2 regions of the Streptomyces sp. R818 genome follow, and region 2 is predicted to be linked to the other one. Evidence: riboswitches for the same ligand, from Rfam matches in the RefSeq annotation. Region 2 holds a riboswitch; the other holds the start of a gene.
The links. Region 2 has a riboswitch for cobalamin ahead of N5I75_RS32580 (prenyltransferase/squalene oxidase repeat-containing protein). Riboswitches for the same ligand answer to the same signal wherever they lie in the genome.
Positions count from the first base shown of each region.

Region 1 (3,399 bases), on a different contig from region 2:
TTCGCCGGACTGCGCTGACCGGCCCGGCCCACGGGCCTCTCTGGCCGCGCGGTCGTCGCCCACGGGCCCATCTGACCGCGCGGTCGTCGAGCGCAGCCGCACCTGACCCGGTGGTCGTCGCCTGCAGCCGCACTTGACCGTGCGGTCGTCAGTCGCGCGACGACCGCTCGGCAAGCAGCCGGTGCAACTCCTTGACGCGGGGCACCAGTTCGTCGACCGGCCCCTCGACGGTCACGTGCGGCGCGACCTCCTGGATCGGCAGGGCGCGCACCGGCGCCTCCGGGCGGCCCCATTCGGCCAGCCACTGGCCCAGCTGGGCCGAGGAGGCGACGTACACGATGCGGCCGAGCCCGACCCAGGCGTGGGCCGCCGCGCACATCGGGCAGTGCTCGCCCGAGGTGTAGACGGTGGCCGCGCGCCGCTCCTCCGGGGAGAGGTGCTCGGCCGCCCACCTGGCCAGCTCGAACTCGGGGTGGCGGGTGGCGTCCCCGCCCGCGACCCGGTTGTGGTCCTCGGCGCGGACCGCGCCCGTGCCGTCCACGAGCACGGAGCCGAACGGCTCGTCCCCGCTCTCCAGGGCCTCGGCGGCCAGCTCCACGCAGCGGCGCAGATGTGCCGACTCGCTCGCGTCCATCGCGGTCCCTTCTCCTCGTCCGTCGTCGGGATCGCGTCGATCGTCGCATGCCGCACCGCCGGCAACGGCTCGACCCGGACGTGTGCCGGTGACACCTTGTCGCCTACCCTCGTGCGGAGAAGACCTCGTGTGAGGGCATGTGACCGCATGTCCGTCCACTCCAAGGAGGCGATGGTGCTCGGACGCGGCACACGTCTGTTCGCGATCGCCATGGCCGCCCTCTGCATCGTGCTCATCGGCCCGAGCGCACCGAGCGGCGCCCTCATCGCCAAGCCGCTGCCCGCCGACGCCGCCCAGGGCATCGTGCCGAACCGGGTCCTGACGTGGAACATCTGCAACCCGTGCGGGAGCGGGCAGAACATGGGCCGGGCCGCGGAGATCGCCACGTACGCGCCGCAGGTGTTCGGCCTGCAGGAGGCATGTGTGCGTGACGTCGAGAAGATCCGCGACTACCTGGAGGTCTTCTACGGCCTCGTCTACGAGGTCGAGTACGGGTCGGTCCTGCGGAACTGGAACCGCTGCGGCGGTCTGCCGTGGCAGGGCGGCGCGTACGGCCAGGCCATCCTCTCCGCGGCGGCGATGACCGATCACGTGAACGTGGAGTACCCCGACGGCGGCTCCGAGGACCGCGGGTACATGGCCGTCACGACCAAGGTGGGCGGCCGGTCCGTCCGCGTCTTCAACACGCACTTCGCCGAGCGGCAGCAGCCTGACATCCGGGCGGACCAGGCCCGCGTGCTCGCCGCCGAAGTCGCCCGTCACGACCACACGATCGTCCTCGGCGACTTCAACGCCGTACCGGACGCCTCCGAACTCCGCCCGATGTGGCGACTGGCCGAGGACGCCGATCCGGCGTGCCGCCCGTTCCCCGACGGCGGCGCCTGCGAGCCGACGACCGACTGGCAGAGCAAGTTCGACTACATCTTCCTGCGCGGCATCGCTCCGCTCACCCACCAGGTCCGCCCGAGCCCGTACTCGGACCACCATCCCCTGCACGCGGAGATCGATCCGGCGTGGTGACCCGAACGGCCCGGAACGTCCGGGCCGGTGAGTACCGCCCGCGCCAGTAGGTACCGCTCACGCCAGTAAGTACCGTCCACGCTGGTAAGTACCGCCCGCCCGCCCCGCCCCTGACCCAGGCTTGCTACGCTTCGGCTGCCTTCCGTGGGGGAAGCCGGTGCGAGTCCGGCGCTGTCCCGCAACGGTGTGCGTGGCCTGTTCCGTCCGAGTGCGGGCCCGCGAGTCCGATCACCCACGGCAGGTGTGCGACCCGTCGACCGCTCGCCGTGGACTGCGAGCAGGGACCGCCGAAGCCCTCCCGGCCTTCAGGTGCCCTGCGTTGCAGCCGTGGCGCCGACCCGGAGGATGTGCGCCCGCTTTGCTCCGCACCGCCGCTGCCCCTGCCCGCACGGGTGTCGCCCGTACGCGCCGGGGACACCTGCCCACCGTCCCGCTGGTCATCGCGCTCGCGCTCGTCCTGGTGGTCTCGCTGGCGTGCGGGGTCGCGCTCGGCGCCACCGGGATGAGCTGGCGGCAGGTGGTGCGGCTGATGTGGGCCGGGCTCAGCGGCGGCAGCCTCGGCAGCGCGGACGCCGGGGCCTACACCATCGTGTGGGAGATTCGCTTCCCGCGCGTCGTCCTCGCGGCCGTCGTCGGCGCGGGCCTCGCCTCGGTCGGCGTCGCCGTGCAGGCGCTGGTGCGCAACGCCCTCGCCGACCCGTTCGTGCTCGGCATCTCCTCCGGCGCCGCCGTCGGGGCCAACGCCGTCATCCTGTTCGGCGCGCTCGCCGGGCTCGGCGTCTGGGCGCTCTCGTTCTCCGCCTTCCTCTCCGCGCTCGCCGCGACCCTCGTCGTCTACGCGGTGGCCCGCTCCCCGCTCGGACTCAGCCCGCTGCGCCTGGTCCTGACCGGCACCGCCCTCGCCTACGGGTTCCAGGCCGTCACGACCGTCATGGTGTTCAGCGCGGAACGGGGCGAGGCGGCGCGCGCGGCCATGATGTGGCTGCTCGGCAGCCTGGGCGGGGCCACCTGGCCGAAGGTGCCGCTGGCCGCCGCGACCGTGGTGGCGGGCTGGCTGTGGCTCAGGGTGCGGGCGGGCGCGCTCGACGCCCTCGCGATGGGCGACGAGACGTCGGCGGCGCTCGGCGTCCCGCCCGACCGGCTGCGGCGCGAACTGTTCGTCGTGACCGCGGCGGTGACCGGCACGGTCGTCGCCGTGAGCGGGGCCATCGGCTTCGTCGGTCTGATGGTGCCGCACCTCGTGCGCATGCTCGTCGGCGCCTCGCACACCCGCGTCCTCGCCGTCGCGCCGCTCGCCGGGGCCGTGCTGCTCGTGTGGGCCGACGTGTTGTCACGGGTGCTGCTCGCGCCGACCGAACTGCCCGTGGGCGTGGTGACGGCCGCGCTGGGTGTGCCCGCGTTCCTGCTGCTGATGCGGCGCGGCGGCCATGCGCTCGCCGGGCGCTGAGCCAAGCACCCGCCCAAGAGGCCCGTCCAAGAGGCCCGTCAAAAAGGTTCGTCAAAAAGGTTCGTCAAAACAGAGGGAGAAGACACGTGCGGCTCGACGTCGAAGGTGTGTCGGTCGAGGTGGCGGGTGTACGGCTCGTCGACGAGGTCACCCTCGACGTGCCCGCCGGCACCTTCGTGGGGCTCGTCGGCCCCAACGGCAGCGGAAAGTCGACCCTGTTGCGGTGCGTGTACCGGGCGCGCCGCCCCGACGCCGGGCTCGTCAGGGTCGACGCCGAGGACGTGCACCGCATGGCCCC
Region 1 covers NZ_JAOCNE010000002.1:301,306-304,704, reverse strand. Annotated here, with positions in the region: gene N5I75_RS04215 (PIG-L family deacetylase) at 1-18, shown strand, start outside; gene N5I75_RS04210 (nucleoside deaminase) at 149-634, opposite strand; gene N5I75_RS04205 (endonuclease/exonuclease/phosphatase family protein) at 782-1,654, shown strand; cobalamin riboswitch at 1,780-1,908, shown strand; gene N5I75_RS04200 (FecCD family ABC transporter permease) at 2,013-3,101, shown strand; gene N5I75_RS04195 (ABC transporter ATP-binding protein) at 3,188-3,399, shown strand, end outside.
Region 1: another riboswitch for cobalamin. It lies ahead of N5I75_RS04200 (FecCD family ABC transporter permease); the one in region 2 lies ahead of N5I75_RS32580 (prenyltransferase/squalene oxidase repeat-containing protein).

Region 2 (3,399 bases):
CGTGAGCTGCTGGATCTGGTGGGGCCAGCCGAGCCGGGCCGACCCCACCACTTCGAACGGTCAGGCACCCCAGCGAAGCGCGATCGTGTCACCCACCCCGATGGTCTTGTTACGGGCGGCCGTCGCGAATGACGAACCGTCGACGCTGACCTTCCAGGTGTTGGATCCGCTGTTGGCCTTGCCGTTGAGGGAGGTGATCTGGCCGGTTCCGGAGGACGGGGTGACACCGCTGACGCAGCCGGACGGGGTGGCCGAGGAGGCTGCCGCGTCCAGCACTGCGCCGAGCGTGGTCGTGGAGCCGGTCGCGGTGACGGGAACCGAGCAGACCTTCAGGGTGCCGGAGCCGTCGTCGACCGTCACGGCGAAGGTGCTTTTCGTGCCCGAGGTCAGGCTCGACTGGGCGACCCACTGCGGGGCGCCGGAGGTGACCGGGGCCGGCGGGGTCGCAGTGAATCCGCCGCCGGCCACCGCCCGCAGGCCGTCGATCGACGCGTACGCCTGCGGGGAGGTGTCGCTCGGCAGGTACTTGAAGCCGCCGCCCGGGTTGAACTGCTGGCTGATCAGGAAGTCGACCGGGGTCTTGCCGCGCGCCGTGAGGAAGTCGCCGGTCTGGGGGTTGATGCCGCAGGCGTTGAGGCCGGAGACGGCCCAGCCGTTGGAGTCGGTGTTCACGCCGAACATGGCGTCGAAGGCACCGGTGGTGGCGACCAGCTTGCCCTTGAGGAAGGTCTTGGCCTGGGTGATGTCGGGGTCCGTGTTCGGGACGCCGGAGACGCACAGGGCGGCCATCGCCGCTCCTGTCATGTCGATGTCGCTGGCCGTGCCGAGCTGACCGGCGTCGCCCTCGGCCTTGCTGTAGTTCCAGCCGCCGTCGTCGTGCTGGTTGGCGCGGATCCGGGTGATCATCGCGTCGCGCAGGGCCTGCGGGACGCGTATCTGGCCGGTGGTGGTCTTGGCGCCGTTCAGGGCGAGGGCGGCGAAGACGGTGCCGTTGAAGTTCGCCGAGGGGCCGAAGTAGCCGGGCTCGGCGGTCTGCCAGTAGCGGTAGATGTCGGCGACGAGGTTGCGGGAGGCCGACACGCGGGCCGGGTCGATGCCGGCCGCGTTGGCGTTGAGCGTGGCGCGTTCGTAGTCGGTGACGACGGGGGAGGAAGACGGCCAGGCACTGGTGGCGAGGAGGTTTCTGTAGACCGTTCTCGCGTTCTTGGTGGTGTCGCCGCCCGGGGTGACGTCGACCGCGGCGGTGCCCGCCGAGGCGAGCGCGCTGAAGGCCCACTCGTTGGACAGGCCCGAGCCGGCGTACGAACCGTCCGCCGCCTGAAGGGACTTGAGGTAGGTGACGCCGTTCGTCTTGGACGTGGCGATCTGCGCCGGAGTGGCGGTCGCCGCCGCGGGCAGCGTGGTCAGGGCGAAGGCGCCGAGGGCGGCCGCCGCGGTGAACGCGGCGCGGCGGACGAGAGCGGGACGGGGCATGGCGTGCTCCAGAGATGAGGGACGCCGACCGGCCCGGAGGGTCCCTGCTCAGGGGGCGCACACGGGTGTGGCCGCCGTCCGGGACGCGTGGACCGACTTCCAACTAGCCTGTGCCGCTTGGGCATTCGGGCTCAGGGACGGTCACCGCCCCCACACCGCTGCGCGTCAGCCCCGGACTCTCACCGGGTTCCCCCACTCGGCAGAGCGGGACAGTACCCGAGGTCGGCCGATCCCCGCCACAGCGCCCCCCGAAGGTCGCGCGCGTCACTCTGTGAACACCCTTGACGGATTCTGTGAACGCGTGTTCCAATCCGGCTGATATGCAAGGAAGTTCCAGGGGAAGCCGGTCGAAGTCCGGCGCTGACCCGCAACCGTAGGCCCGATCTTGGTCGGGCGAGCCGGAATGCCTGGAGCGTGTTCCACAGCAACAGACGCCGTCGCGGATTACGGCGTGGTGCGACCAGCTCCGCCGACCGGCTCCTCAGGAGATCCGTGTGCGGGGCCTCTGCCACGTGTACGTACCCCTGCCTCGGCCACACACCGAGGGGGCCGTGGTGAGGACCATGGAACGCACGGATGTCCGTGCACGAAGACGGTTCGGAGCGTTCGCGGCGGCATTCTGTGCACTGGCCGTCCTGGCCGCGGCCTGCATCGCGTTCCTCTCGGCGGCCCCGCCCGCCGCAGCCTCCCCGATCGGTGACTGCACCGCCACCAAGGGTGCTGTCGTCGCCGTCGACTTCGGCCCCTTCGGCGGCAAGGTCGAGCGGGGCTGCGACACCAGCCCCACCACGGGCTACGAGCTTCTGCACGAGGGTGGCTTCACCACTGCCGGCACCGAACACGACGGCCCTGCCTTCATCTGCCGCATCGGCTTCGGCTCCTTCAACTCCGGTACCCAGTACCCGACGTCGGCCACGGAAGCCTGCAAGCTGACCCCGCCCGCCACCGCGTACTGGTCGTACTGGGTCGCCTCGGCCGGGCAGGACGACTGGTCCTACAGCCAGTACGGCGCCATGGACCGCAGGCTCAAGGACGGCGACGTCGACGCCTGGATCTACGGGGGCACCGACATCGGCGGCACCACCGGCAGGCCCGCCTTCAGCCCCGACGACGTACGCGCCGGAGGCGGTTCGAGCCCCGACCCGAGCACGGGGCCGACGGGCGCACCGGGCACGGTCGACGTGGCCGCGGCCGGAGCCTGGCTCAAGGGCGGCCTGACGGACGGCGAGCGCATCGTCGACGACGGCGCCGAGACCCCGAACTACCTGCTCACGACCGAGACCGCGTACGCCCTGGCCGCCGCCTACGGCAAGAGCGACACCGTCGACAAGGTCACGTCCTTCTTGGCTGGTCATGTCGACGACTACGTCTTGCCGAACGGCAAGGACCAGGCTCCCGACACGGCGGCCGTGGCCCGTCTCGCGCTGCTCGCCGCGTCGACCGAGGGCGATCCGCACGCCTTCGGCAGCCGCGACCTGATCGCCGACCTCACCGGGAACGTGTGCGCGGAGCGCGCCCCGGGCGAGGGCTGCACCGCCAAGGGCGACATCCGCAACATCACGTACTCCGACGAGCAGGCCCGTGCCGTCCTCGCGATCCTGCGTGCCGGTGACAAGCCGGACGCCGCGTCGGTGGATCGGCTCACCCAGGTGCAGTGCAAGGACGGCGGGATCACCAGCATCCTCATCCAGCCCGGCGAGCGCTGCGAGGGCGACGCCGGGACGACCGGTCTGATCGCGCTCGTCCTGCACCAGGCCGGCGGCCACGACGACGCCGTCACCAAGGCCCGCGCCTACCTCGCCAAGGCGCAGCTCGATACCGGCGCCTTCCCCGCCTACGCCGGGACCACCACGGGTGACGTCATCGCCACCTCGTACGCGGCCCAGGCGCTGCGCGCACTCGGCGACACCAGGCTCGCCGACGCCG
Region 2 covers NZ_JAOCNE010000014.1:225,986-229,384, forward strand. Annotated here, with positions in the region: gene N5I75_RS32580 (prenyltransferase/squalene oxidase repeat-containing protein) at 61-1,473, opposite strand; cobalamin riboswitch at 1,575-1,694, opposite strand; cobalamin riboswitch at 1,757-1,905, shown strand; gene N5I75_RS32585 (prenyltransferase/squalene oxidase repeat-containing protein) at 2,037-3,399, shown strand, end outside.